3 regions of the Priestia sp. YIM B13551 genome follow, and region 3 is predicted to be linked to each of the others. Evidence: riboswitches for the same ligand, from Rfam matches in the RefSeq annotation. Region 3 holds a riboswitch; each other region holds the start of a gene.

What was found. A riboswitch is a leader RNA that binds a small molecule or an ion and turns the genes downstream of it on or off. The one in region 3 is predicted to bind S-adenosylmethionine.
Region 1: it holds a riboswitch for S-adenosylmethionine, as region 3 does, so the genes downstream of both, ACFX4N_RS07680 (trans-sulfuration enzyme family protein) here and ACFX4N_RS26830 (5-methyltetrahydropteroyltriglutamate--homocysteine S-methyltransferase) in region 3, are expected to answer to the same signal.
Region 2: it holds a riboswitch for S-adenosylmethionine, as region 3 does, so the genes downstream of both, ACFX4N_RS03440 (Na+/H+ antiporter NhaC family protein) here and ACFX4N_RS26830 (5-methyltetrahydropteroyltriglutamate--homocysteine S-methyltransferase) in region 3, are expected to answer to the same signal.

The regions. Positions count from the first base shown of each region.
Region 1 covers NZ_JBHZOX010000001.1:1,511,589-1,516,168, forward strand. Annotated here, with positions in the region: gene putP (sodium/proline symporter PutP) at 1-130, shown strand, start outside; gene ACFX4N_RS07665 (SIMPL domain-containing protein) at 229-888, shown strand; gene ACFX4N_RS07670 (hypothetical protein) at 954-1,220, shown strand; gene ACFX4N_RS07675 (trans-sulfuration enzyme family protein) at 1,257-2,438, opposite strand; gene ACFX4N_RS07680 (trans-sulfuration enzyme family protein) at 2,422-3,567, opposite strand; SAM riboswitch class I at 3,639-3,756, opposite strand; gene ACFX4N_RS07685 (hypothetical protein) at 3,923-4,580, opposite strand, start outside.
Region 2 covers NZ_JBHZOX010000001.1:662,534-667,113, reverse strand. Annotated here, with positions in the region: gene ACFX4N_RS03450 (ABC transporter ATP-binding protein) at 1-612, shown strand, start outside; gene ACFX4N_RS03445 (ABC transporter permease) at 605-1,372, shown strand; SAM riboswitch class I at 1,474-1,580, shown strand; gene ACFX4N_RS03440 (Na+/H+ antiporter NhaC family protein) at 1,667-2,977, shown strand; gene ACFX4N_RS03435 (hypothetical protein) at 3,017-3,145, opposite strand; gene ACFX4N_RS03430 (LacI family DNA-binding transcriptional regulator) at 3,270-4,229, shown strand; gene ACFX4N_RS03425 (transcriptional regulator SplA domain-containing protein) at 4,314-4,562, shown strand.
Region 3 covers NZ_JBHZOX010000009.1:86,841-91,420, reverse strand. Annotated here, with positions in the region: gene ACFX4N_RS26840 (carboxymuconolactone decarboxylase family protein) at 1-337, shown strand, start outside; gene ACFX4N_RS26835 (amidohydrolase family protein) at 339-1,130, shown strand; gene ACFX4N_RS26830 (5-methyltetrahydropteroyltriglutamate--homocysteine S-methyltransferase) at 1,520-2,647, opposite strand; SAM riboswitch class I at 2,729-2,829, opposite strand; gene ACFX4N_RS26825 (site-2 protease family protein) at 3,116-3,595, opposite strand; gene ACFX4N_RS26820 (DUF5412 family protein) at 3,896-4,144, shown strand.

The DNA of each region.
Region 1 (4,580 bases), on a different contig from region 3:
AATGATTCCTGGGTTCTTTTTAAGCTTATTAGCTGTTATTATTGTAAGTTTACTAACAAAGAAACCGTCAAGCGATGTTCAAAATCAATTCATTGAAATGAAAGAAATCTTAATTAAAGAATCGAAATAAACAAAAAGGTACACGAGTTTTTACTTGTGTACCTTTTTGTTTTTAATCTCCTTTTCTTATCATATATATACTAAAGATCAATAAAGGAGGTTTTTTGTATGCAACATTCTTATTTTCCTTACGAGCCTACACAGCAACTGCGCGTAGATACACAAAATAGAGAAATTAAAGTAATTGGTGAAGGAACAGCTTCAGCAATTCCAAATGAAATTTCCATGACAATTGGAACGCGCACGGAAAACCGAGACGTTCAAGAAGCGTTAAAAGAAAATTCAGCTGTTTCAAATACTCTGCTGCAAGAGATGAAAAACCTTGGAATTAATGACCAGCAAATTGAAACGGCTTCATTCACCATAAATCCTAAATATGATTATAGCGATGGAAAATCGACTCTTACAGGATACGAAGTACAGCACTTATTTAGAGTAAGAGTACAAGATGTAAAACAAGCGGGCGACGTCTATAATGCTACGTTTTCGAGCGGAGCCAACGTAGCGCAAGACCTTCAATTCCACGTTACAAATGATGATAAATATGAACAAGAAGCGATAAGTAAAGCTTTGCTTAACGCTAAGGAAAAGGCCTTTACCATTGCCAACACGCTGCAGCTTCCTATTAACCAAATCCCTATTTTAATCGAAGAAGGATCCGTCTATCAGTCATCTGGCTCCTCGCCTAAGTTATTAGCGGCCTCTCCCCCTATTCAAGCTCAGTCCTTGACTGTATCTGCTTCTGTAAAAGTTACGTACACGTATTAATACTTGTGGTAAACTATAGATTATTATTATAATGAAGAAACTAATCTAAAGGAGCTCTTTGCACAATGACTTCTGAACATTTACTAGCAGCTTATCAAACCCTATGGTTGAACCGTTCGTTCGCTTCTAAACAATCCATGACAAGTAAAGATCAGCTTCATGAAGCCATTCTAAAAGATTTAAAGGATGAAATGACTCATCCACGCGTCCGACAAACACCGCATGTAAAATATCATCTTGGCATAAAAAGAATTCTAAACAGCAGTCTCTCCTCTGATGAAAAAGTTGCGCTTACGTCCCTATACACAAACCTTTTAGATAGCTGTATATAACGATAAAAAGGACTTCCTTGATGGAAGTCCTTTTCTTTATTTGATTAGTGCTTTTTCTTCTAAGCTTTGAAAAACAGCGTTAAAGTCTTGCTTTAAATCCTCAAACTCCTCTAATCCTACTGAAAGACGAAGAAGTGAATCAGTAATTCCTTTTTCCTCACGTACTTCTTTTGGGATACTTGCATGAGACATCGTTGCAGGATGCGTTAGAATGGACTCAACTGCACCTAGACTAACGCCAATTGAAGCCAATTTCACTCCTTGTAAAATATGTCGTGCTACTTTTTCATCCTGTACTTGGAAAGAAATCATAGCTCCGTATCCATTTGCTTGTTCTGAAATCAGCTTGTGGTCTGGATGACTTTCTAAGCCTGGATAGTATACACAGCTTACTAGAGATTGTTCTTCAAGCCACTTTGCAAACTGCAGCGCTGTTTTTAACTGCTGATCTAAACGAACTTTTAATGTCTTAATTCCTCGAAGCAGTAAAAAACAATCCTGTGGTCCTAAGATAGCACCAAAAGCATTTTGTACAAACTTTACTTCTTCTGCTAGCTTTTCATCGCTTACCACAACTAGACCGCCAATGACGTCACTGTGACCGCTGATATATTTTGTAGCACTATGAATCACAATATTTACACCAAGGTCAATCGGCTGCTGTAGATAAGGTGTTAAAAACGTGTTATCCACAATTGTAAGGAGATTGCGCTCCTTCGCCAAACTTGCTACTGCTTTAATATCCGTTACCTGTAAAAATGGATTTGAAGGGCTTTCGATATAAATAGCTCTCGTATCTTTTGTGATAGCTTCTTCTACTTTCTCAACCTTCGTTGTATCAACAAAAGTTGTTTTGATACCAAACTTTGAAAATAACCGTGTTAATACACGATATGTCCCGCCGTACGTATCGTGTGAAACTAAAATTTCATCCCCTGATTCAAAAATAGATAACACCGATGAGATAGCAGCCATACCTGATGAAAAAGCAAAACCAGCGTATCCATTTTCTAGATGAGCAATGGTGTTTTCTAAAGCCTCACGAGTTGGATTTCCTGAACGAGAATAGTCATAGCGGCCGTTGTTCGTCTCATCTTCTTGGTTAAATGTAGATACCTGATAAATAGGTACGTTAACCGCTCCAAAATGACCGTCAATTCCTGTATTTGCATGAATTAAGTTCGTACCGAATCTATGTTTATTATTGTTGGTATGCATCAAATGCCTCCTTCAAATCTTTAATTAAATCATCTGCGTGCTCAATTCCAACTGATAATCGCAGTAAACAGTTTGTTACTCCGACACGATTTCGAATTTCCTCGGGAATATCAGCGTGTGTTTGACGAGCTGGGAATGTCATTAAACTTTCCACGCCTCCTAAGCTTTCTGCAAATGTAATAACTTTAACATTTTCCAAAAGCGTGGACACGATGTCAGGGTGTGAGACAGCAAAAGAAATCATGCCTCCAAATCCAGTCGCTTGTTTCTTCATGATTTCATAGCCTGGATGTGTTTCAAGACCAGGGTAATACACTTTTTCTACGAGATCATGAGCAGTAAGCCAATTTGCAATTTTCAGTGCGTTTTCGTTATGCTTTTCCATACGAAGCGCTAGCGTCTTAACACCGCGCAACAACAACCAGCTATCTTGTGGACCTAAGACTGCCCCAGCTGCATTTTGATAAAAACGAATTTTCTCTCCTAAGCTACTACATCGAGCGACTACAAGACCAGCAACTACATCATTATGACCCCCAATGTATTTGCTCGCACTATGTATCACAATATCTGCTCCAAGCTCTAAAGGACGCTGATAGTAAGGGGACATGAATGTATTGTCAACGATAGTAAGCAAATCATGCTGTTTAGCTAACGCAATTGCTTCGGGCAAATCAGTCACGTGCATCATTGGATTTGTAGGTGTTTCAATAAATAAAGCTTTCGTGTTGGGACGAAGCGCATCTTTTACTTGCTCGAGATGGGCTGTGTTGACGTACGAAACAGTAATTCCTTGCTCTGAAAAGATTTCATTTAGTACTCGGTACGTTCCTCCGTATAAATCCTCTGATACAATTAAATGATCTCCGTTTTTAAATAGTGCTAAAACTGCCATTACACCCGCCATTCCTGAAGCGAATGCTACTCCTACTTCTCCTTTTTCTAAAGCAGCAATTGCTTCTTCCAATGCTGTACGAGTAGGATTTGCCGTACGTGCATAGTCAAATCCTGTACTTTGCCCTAAAGCAGGATGAGCAAATGTTGATGCTTGATAAATGGGTGTTGTAATAGAACCTGTTGAAGGGTCACGACCTACTCCTGAACGAACTAATAAAGTTTCAATTTTCATCTATTTCTCTCCTTAACTCAAAATAAAAAACACTCTTCACAGATGGAAGAGTGTTCGTTTATACACGATTTCTCTCATCTGTTAGAACAATACTGATGTTCCACAGGAATTAGCACCGTTCAAATGAATGTTTCATTTGATGGTTGCCGGGCATCGTAGGGCCAGTCCCTCCGCCACTCTTGATAAGAGTTCTATATAATTGTTGGTGGTTAACGTTTGTTGTTAATAACTTTAATAAAGATTTTCTTTATTGTCAACATAATTTTCTAAAAAATTTAAATCATCTCATTTGTTTATTCAATATACTTGTCCTGATAAGCACATTAAAAAAGAGACGACAGCGAGGTCTCTTTTTCTAAGGCAAGTGCACAGATTTTACGTGAGCTAACTTCCAATACATACTTTCTCCATTTGCCGTAATTAGTTCAACAATATTATTAGAAACTTCTTTAAGTACGCCAATTTTTTCTGATTGATCCCCTAAATCTAATACGACCAGTTGATTTTCATATTTTTTAAGCTGCTCTTCAAAGTTTCTGACAAAAGGTGCAGAGGCAGGCCTTACTGGAAGCTCTTTGTCACTTAAAGAATAAGGGGTTAACTCATTACTGTAAGGAGTAAGCCATTTCAAATGATGCAGAGAAACAAAGACATTTTTATACACTGGAGAATAAAACACAAGATAATCATTCAGCACGCTTGTGATATAACCATGCAATGATTTCCCTCCCGTTACATAAATTTCAATAAATTTCCCTTTTGCCTGCTGTAAAATATTACGATAAGAAATCCGCTGACTTTCTTCTATTAAGTTCTCTTCTATTTCACGTAAAACCGTATAGTCTTCTTCCGATACTTCCCGCAAACAATGCATGTGTAAAAGAGGAATATACAAATAATCATGTCCATTATACAAAACCATAATATCTAATCCAAGATCAATAAGTCTGCCAACAAATGTCGTTTTACCTGAAATATCTAATTCCACAATTTTATTGATATAATGATTCATA
Region 2 (4,580 bases), on a different contig from region 3:
CACTTTGCGAATATGCATGAAGGGATCACATCAGAACGCTTGGATGAAGTGATTGCTTTAGTAAAGCTTGAAAACAGCATTCATGCAAAAGTGAAGACGTATTCTCTTGGGATGAGACAGCGTTTAGGAGTGGCTCAAGCTATTTTACATAAGCCTGCATTGCTTTTATTAGACGAACCAACAAATGGTCTAGACCCAGCGGGAATGAGAGAATTTCGTACATATTTACAAACGCTTTGCAGGGAAGAAGGAATTTCAATCTTAATCGCGAGCCACTTATTAAAAGAAGTAGAAGCACTATGTGACCGCGTTGGCATTATTCAAGACGGTGAGTTAAAAGCCATTCAAGATCTATCTCCAAATCGTCAAGATCAAGGAATGTACGTAGAATTTGAAGTGTCTGATGCGCAAAAAGCAGCGGATCTTTTATCACAAGAATTTGAAGTAACGATGAGATCACATAGTATCGACGTGGCGATTGTAAAAGAACAAATTCCAGCTGTGAATAGAAAATTAGTGGACAGCGATATTTTAGTCTACCGAATCACTCCTGTGTATGAGACGCTTGAAGATTCGTTTATGTCCGTTACGGAAGGAGAGCACCATGCTTAAGTTAATTCAAAATGAACATATGAAATGGTTTCATAAAAGAAGTACAAAAGTCACGTTTATTACAATCGGTATTTTAACTCTTTGTATGGCTCTTTTAATGAAGAAAGTAGCAAACAGTGCGGGAACGGAAGACAACATTTTGAACTTCCTGTCATTTAGTTCAGGTATGCTCATTCTTGTTCAATTTTTTGCTCTTGCTGTTGGAGGGTCAATGGTTGCAAAAGAGTTTGAGGCAGGTACCATTAAGCTTCTTTTAATTCGCCCTGCTAGACGTTCAACGATTTTAGCATCCAAGTACCTAACCCTCATTTTAATTAGCTTGTATTATTTACTGAGCTATTTGCTTTTTTCGTTTGTATGGGGAGCCTTGTTCTTTGGATTTACCAGTCTAGAAGGAGATGCGCAGCTGCTTAAAAACATTACGCTTACGTATGACAGTGCGTATATGGAAACGTTTATGATGATGACGTTCGCATTCATGCTGTCGTCTTTATTTAGAAACAGCGCGCTTGCTTCAAGTCTAGCTATTGTCGTAAGTATCGGCGCGAAAGCTGTAACAGGACTAGTATCAGAGTTAGGCTTATGGTGGGGGAAATTTTTATTATTTGCCAACACGAACTTTGTGCAGTATATGGACGGAATGAAACCGCTGTTTGACGGCATGACGATTCCATTTTCAATCTTCGTCTTAGTCGCGCATTTTGTCTTCTTTATGGGCGTAGCTTGGGCAGCGTTTTTAAAACGAGACGTAGCTAATTGATGTGAGAATTTTCGCACTATATATTTTTCTGAAATAGCATTTGACAATTAAATAAAAAGAGATTACAGTAGTGAAAGACTATTTTTAAAACAACTATAAACTTCTTATCAAGAGAGACGGAGGGACTGGCCCTATGATGTCTCGGCAACTGGCTGTACGCAGTGCGGTGCCAAATCCAGCAGACGATGTTTCGTTTGGAAGATGAGAAGGGTAATCTTATGATACAAAATAAGAGACCTCTTCTTATCAATAAGAAGAGGTCTTTTTTTATTACGTAAACAAGAGGTGTTAAGAATGGAACAACAAAAAGGAAACGGCTGGGCGCTGTTACCGCTGGGCGTCTTTTTAGTCCTGTTTGTCGGATCAGGAATTATAACGGGAGACTTTTATAAGCTGCCTGTATTAGTAGCCATTATCATTGCAGCCATTGTGGCGCTGGCTATGAACCGCAAAGATTCACTTAATGTAAAAGTGGAGCGTTTTGCTAAAGGAGCAGGACATCCTGATATCATTATTATGGTGCTTATTTTTATTTTAGCAGGTGCTTTTTCTGAAGTCGCTAAAGGCATGGGAGCTGTGGATTCAACGGTAAACTTAGCGCTTTCTGTGCTTCCGCAAAGCTTAGTCGTAGCAGGAATCTTTGTTATTGGCGCATTCATTTCAATTTCGATGGGAACATCAATGGGAACAATTGCTGCGCTGGGACCTATCGCTGTAGGAATCAGTGAGCAAGCGCATGTTTCTGTTACATTGGCAATAGCCGGTGTGATTGGCGGTGCAATGTTTGGTGATAATTTATCTGTTGTCTCTGATACAACGATTGCGGCAGTTCGTACGCAAAAAACAAATATGACAGATAAATTGAAAGTAAACTTTTTTATCGTACTTCCTGCAGCGATTGTTACAGTGATTCTATTGCTTGTAATGACGCTAGGAAACACGTCATCAGTAGAAATTAAAGATTTCAGCTGGTTTAAAATCTTGCCTTATATCGGCGTACTCATTGCTGCAGTATTTGGTGCAAACGTATTAAGCATTTTAACCGGAGGAATTGTGCTAGCCGGCGTGATTGGATTAGCTGACGGAAGCTACACGCTTTCTTCTCTTGCTAAAACTGTGACAGAAGGTATTGGCGGAATGTCAGAGTTAATTATTTTATCTCTGTTAATTGGCGGAATGGTTGAGCTTATTCGCTATAATGGCGGTATTCAGTTCTTATTGAATTTATTAACACGACGCATTCAAACAAAAAAAGGCGGAGAATTCAGCATCGCCGGATTGGTAAGTTTAACTAATTTAGCGACGGCTAATAACACGATTTCAATTATTACAGCAGGTCCGTTAGCAAAAGAAATCTCTGATAAGTATTCAATTGATAATCGTAAATCAGCCAGTCTGCTGGACTTGTTTTCATGCAGCGTTCAAGGGCTTATCCCTTACGGCGCACAAATGCTTCTCGCAGCAGGATTTGCTAAAGTTTCACCGATTGAGATTATTCCATTTACATTCTATCCAATGTTAACAGCGGTTTGCGGAATCATTGCGATTGTAATTGGATTTCCTCGTTTAAATAAAAAGTCTAAGTCATCTAAAGAAGCTGCGTAATATGAAACCCTTAAAAAGAATGTTCTTTTTAAGGGTTTTTTACTGTTTGAAAAAATCAGTCGGCTTTTCTTCATCTAACTCCTTCCAAAGCGTCTCATTTTGTTTAAGTGCATAAGCCGCTCCTCCAATTTCAATTCCGCATAATAAAATAAATAATAAAATACCCATGAAATGACCTCCTTACGTAAATGAATAAAAACACGATGGTAACGGGTTTAGCTTCTTGCTGTTTCACTTTATAATGAGAATAAAGTATGAAACGCGTTTCAGCGCAAGAGAAAAAGGTGAAAACATGACAAATATCCGAGATATCGCAAAAAAAGCGGGTGTATCTGTTTCGACTGTATCCCGGGTGCTAAATCATCATCCGTATGTAAAAGAAGAGAAACGCCGGCTGGTAGAGCAGGTTATTCACGAACTTAATTATGAACAAAACATTAATGCCGTTCACTTATCAAAAGGGAAAACAAATATGATTGCCGTCGTCTTACCTTTTATTAATCATCCGTATTTTAGTCTGCTTTTAGAAGGAGTGGCATCTAAAGCGTTAGAAAAGCAGTATCAGCTTGTCATTTGTCAGACGAACTATGATGTGAAAAAAGAAGAAGAAGCGCTTCATATGCTGAAAACAAAGCAAGTTGATGGAGTGATTATTTGTTCTAGAGCAAGCAGCTGGAGCACGATTGAATATTATCAGCAGCACGGGCCGATAGCCGTGTGCGAAAACGTACAGAATCGTTCTATTCGCTCCGTATACGTTGATCATTATGCAGCTTTTAAGCAGGCGCTTATGTATTTAAAAGAAAAAGGATATACGGATATTGGCTACTGTATTGGAAGAATGACGGGTACAAATAGCCTGCAGCGGCAACAAGCATACAAAGAATATGTAGAAAGAATAAATCAGCCTTATCATCCGGAATGGGTTTTTCAAGGCTGTTTGAACGTGACAGATGGTGAAAAAGTGGTGGAAAAACTAGTGCAGATGAAAAATCGGCCTCAGGCGCTTTTAGTAACAAACGATCAAGTAGCTATTGGAATAAAAGCTCAGTGCGAACAAGCGGGTATTTCAGTTCCTGGTGAGTTAGCTATCATTGGTTTTGATAATCATCCGCTTTCTTCTTATTTACAAATAACAACGATAGAACTTCCTCTTAAGGAAATGGGCGAAACGCTTTTTACATTAGTGGGAAGCAAGGTTCCTCAGAAAATTGAGCTCCCTTTTCGGTTTATTGAGCGTAAAAGCGTATGAATTCTTGATGATGCTATGAGGGTTTTTACCGGATAAAATGAGCAAAAGCGGACATCATACGAGTAAAGAAAAAAGAAAAGGATGATGATCGTGGAGAAAAAAGAATATCAAGTGGGAGATCAAGTATTTGTTATTTACCGAAATCCTCATACGGCAAACGTTGCGAATATTAATCAAGCTGAAATTGTTGAACATCCTGAAAACAAAGGTGAAAAGGCGCTGTTTTTACATGAGTCTTATCATTTGTTAGCTGAAGATGATGCCGTGTATTCAACATATGAAGAAGCTGAAAAAATGTATAATAAGATATTTGATTATGAACAATATGACTGACGCAAGGCTCTCTTAAAC
Region 3 (4,580 bases):
CGTAAATAGTTTTAAAGACTCCATTTCACCCGACTTAGGAACATTAGCAGTGTCATTCAATTATGGTCAAATATTTTCTAGACCGGGTTTAGATTTGAAATCACGTCTTCTTGCTACTGTTGCAGGCTTGACAGCGCTTGGAAATACTGAACAATTAAAATTTTATATTAATGGAGCATTAAATGTAGGTTGGACTGAAGAAGAAGTTATCGAAGCAATGTTACAAATGATTATCTATTCTGGGTTTCCTAATGGATTAAATACTATCTTAGGAGTGGCTACAGAAGTTATTGAAGAAAGAAAAAATAAAAATTCTTTAACTAAAGTAGGTGAATAACTTGATTATAGATAGTCATTCACATGTAACATTTCCTGTTTCTAAGCATATTCAACTTATGGATGACTTAGGAATTAATAAGACTATATTATTTTCTACATTAATCCACCCGGAAAAAGCTATAAAATTAAATTCATTTAAACAAGAAATGGAAGCCTTAAATCAAATTCTTAATAATAATGTCAATAGTATAAGTGCTAGAAAGAATTCTATGAAGGAACTGGTAGAAGTTGTTAACCAATATCCAGATAAGTACATTGGTTTTGGTTCTGTCCCTTTAGGATTAGAAGTCGAAGAGACAAAAAAATGGATTAAGGAATACATTGTAGCCAATAACTTAAAAGGGATAGGTGAGTTCACTTTAGGAAGTGGCCAAATTGCTTTCTTAAAACCAATCTTTGAGGCATTAAAAGAATTTAAAGGTTTGTCAATCTGGATTCATACTTTTGCTCCTCTGCAATTAGATGACATTGTAGAATTAATAGAGCTAGCAAAACAATATCCTGAGATTCCAGTAATTTTTGGACATTTAGGGGGTATAAACTGGCTTCAAACGATTGAACTTGTTAAAAACACTCCTAATGCTTATATTGATACTTCAGCTTTTTATACTACCTTTGCTTTAACCTTAGCGATGAACGAGATTCCAGATAGAACTATATTTGGAGCTGATTATCCATATGGAGATCCTTACATTACTATAGAGGCAATTAAGCGTTATGCACCTAATGCAGAAGTTGAGAGAAAAGTTTTAGGAGAAAATTTCAGGAAACTGTTAGATAATATAGCTTAATTATTAAATAGCTTAAATTGGAAGGGGTGGAATAATTTCCACTCTTTTTGTTTTTTGATATTCTAATGGTATTCAGTGTATAAAAGGACTTGATTTCTTTTGTATAGCTTTTTATATTAGATTTTAATTTGCCAACTAAATAAATAACAAAATAACGAACTTAAAGCTTTTTTTAGACGAGTTGGCCTAAAGAGTCTTCTCACAAGTTAGTAAGCCGGCACTAAACGCTGACTAACTACCAACGGGAGCTCATACTACCTAAATTACAAGCAAATAACAGTCTGCAAATTGGCTGCCAACTACAAAAAGCGTGTAGTTAGTAGCCAATTTACATTCTTCTACATGTCCAGGATACTTCTTATGTAAAATAAAACATCAAATATCGCTCTTTAGTTAGCTTCCCAGACATCTTGGGCAATTTGAATTACATGTTTAATTTTATTCCATTGCTCCTCTTCTGTTAATTCATTTCCTTCTTCTGTACTTGCAAATCCACATTGAGGACTCAATGACAAGTTTTCCAGAGGAATATATTCGCTTGCTTCTTTTATTCTTTGCTTAATAATCTCAGCTTCTTCTAATGTAGGGAACTTAGATGTTACTAATCCTAATACAACGGTTTGGTTGTTACGTGTAAAGCTTTTTAACGGTCCAAAATCTCCTGAACGGTTATCATCATATTCAAGGAAAAGTCCATCTACATGTAAGTTAGCAAAGATTGCATCAGATATAGTATCGTAGCCGCCACTTGTGATATACGTAGACCTGAAGTTTCCACGACAAATATGCATCGTAATGAGCATATCTTCAGGCTTTTTAGAAATAGCATCATTTAAGCAACTTACTCGCGTATCAATAACGTCCTTTACATCCATACCAAGCTTCTCAACAACTGCATCTATACGTTCTTCAGAAACAAAATCAATCCAAGAAGTATCATCTAATTGTAGGTAACGGCAGCCTGCATCATAAAAAGCTTGAATGGCTTTTTGATAAGCAGCTACAGTATCATGATAAAACTGCGTTCTGTTTCCGTTGTAATATGTATCTTCTTGAATTCGAGTAAATAACATGTTGGGGCTTGGAATTGAGAATTTAGCAACTTGGCTTCCATCACCATACCGTTCAACAGCTTCTTTTAAGAAAGTGAAGTGTTCCAGCATATAATGATGATTGAAGTCTACTTTACCTACTACCTTAATCGCTTTATTTTTTGTTTTTGCACCTTTGAATTGACTGATATATTGTGTTTCGAACTCCTCTATGCCTTCTAAGCCTGATAAGAAGTCCAAATGCCACCAAGAACGTCTAAATTCACCATCAGTGATAGATTTAAGCCCTACCTCAATTTGTTTCTGAACAAGTTTTTCAATTTCTTTGTCCTCTACAGATTTTAAATTGGTCTTATTGATTACCCCGTTCGCATACGCTTCTCTTGCTTCTTTAAGGGGAGTTGTTCGTAAAAAGCTGCCTACGTGATCAGCTTTAAATGGAGCTTTCACTAATGTCTTTGTCATGGTTTTGTTTCCTTCTTTCTGTTCAAAATAAAAAACCTCTTCTTAAAAATAAGAAGAGGTTAATAATCGTTATGAGCTCTCTTCTTATCTTCAAGCAAATTGCTACTGGAATTGGCACAGTACCTTAAAAGTCTGTTGCCGAGGCTTCCTAGGGCCAGTCCCTCCACCTCTCGAGATAAGAATATTTAATTTAATTAACTAGGAAAAAGGTTACACTTGTTTTCTTAACTTGTCAATAAAAAGATTGAAAAATCAGAAACAAAACATCTTTTATCTCACAACTTACGCATTATTTAATGCAGTAAGAGTTCTTATTTATTTTTTGTTGGACAGGTAAGTTTACTGCAGTAGCTACATCATAGTATCTAAAGAATTACGACTTGATTACTAATCAGTATCTATTTCAGTACCGTTGCCGCGTTAACACACGTTGTGGACGTACAGTTTTAATTAGCCTCTTTTCCTTTATTAATCCGGATTACACGTTATCTTTCCATATCTCAATGCATCATAGATAGCTCGCCCATCACTTAAACTCGTTTCTGAATATTCAAAGGGTAAGAGCGAGAAAACAATATAATAAACAGAGAAATAAACAAATTGGTAAGAAAAGAGATTCTTTGGGAGAACACCCAACATAATTAAACCATACACAAGAAGGATAGACGCTAAATTAGCTATGGTACCTCCAGCATAAACACAAGCATGAGTAAACCTGTTATCATACTTTAATTTTTCGTAAATACAAAAGGAGTGCAAAAAATAAATAGATTTTATTTTAATTTTTTTCCACTTAAAAATTGTTTTCCCTTGTCCAATGGTAAAATCGATCCTTCCTCCTAAAATAATAGCCATAAGTGAGTGCCCCAGTTGGTGAATAACAGACACAAGTGGAATGACAATTAAAAAAGAAAATAATAATTTCGGCATATCACTCCATCCAAACATACCTGTCTTCCCTTCATTTTAAAATAATCTTACGTTTGATATTCCACATTTTCATCTATCAAAACCGGTAATTTTATGAAGGCTGTATAAGAGAACGTTGCTTTTCTATGCTTTGTGTTTATGATTTCCATTAGGTCAAGTAAATAATTAAACCGGACTTTCTTTACAATAAAAAGAGCTACCTCCAAATAGAAAAAGGTAGCTTGCTCTACTCAAGAAAGAAATTACATATGTTAATCGGGTTAAAACAATTTAAGTATTTTAACATGATAAAAATATAAATAAAGCGCTTTCGTTCTTTTGTTCTATTCACTTAATTCACCAAATAATACGTATAAAGTAGAGCTTTACAGAGCCAATGGTGGTGCTACTACGAGTTATACTCTTAGAGGAGAAGTCAGTAATAATAAAAATAAGGAATCAAAAAATATTTACTGGGGATATGACGAAGAAAAAGATACAGTATCGTGGGAAAATAATCGTACAGTAACTATAAATGGTCATACATTGGATGTTGAGAAAGACAAGTATGATTTTAGAAGAGAATAAGGATAAGCAAAGCAAGCTTACTTTGAAGAAGCTTGCTTTTATTTGTGAAAAGACGTCAATAACCCTAAAAGGAGATTATAAATTGAGTTTGGTAACTTATTAAGTTAACTACATTTTTATAGAATATATACGGTCAATTGTCTACTTTTTAGATTTAGGCATCTCTATGTATGTTCAATTTATATCGCTTTTTTAACCAGAAATAAAGAATAAACTCGCTGATTATAAAAAAAATTACACTGCTTAAGCTTTATCATGGATTAGTAAATTGATTCCTGCTGAAGTAGCTTTTAAATTATTTCTTCTGGAATTCCTGTTAATCTTGCTATTTCAGTAGAGTTCATGCCTTATTCTTATGTAATACCATCTACGTTTATTCTAAATGGAAGTAATATGACTACAACGAATCTGTTTATGTTACTTCATTATAACTGAA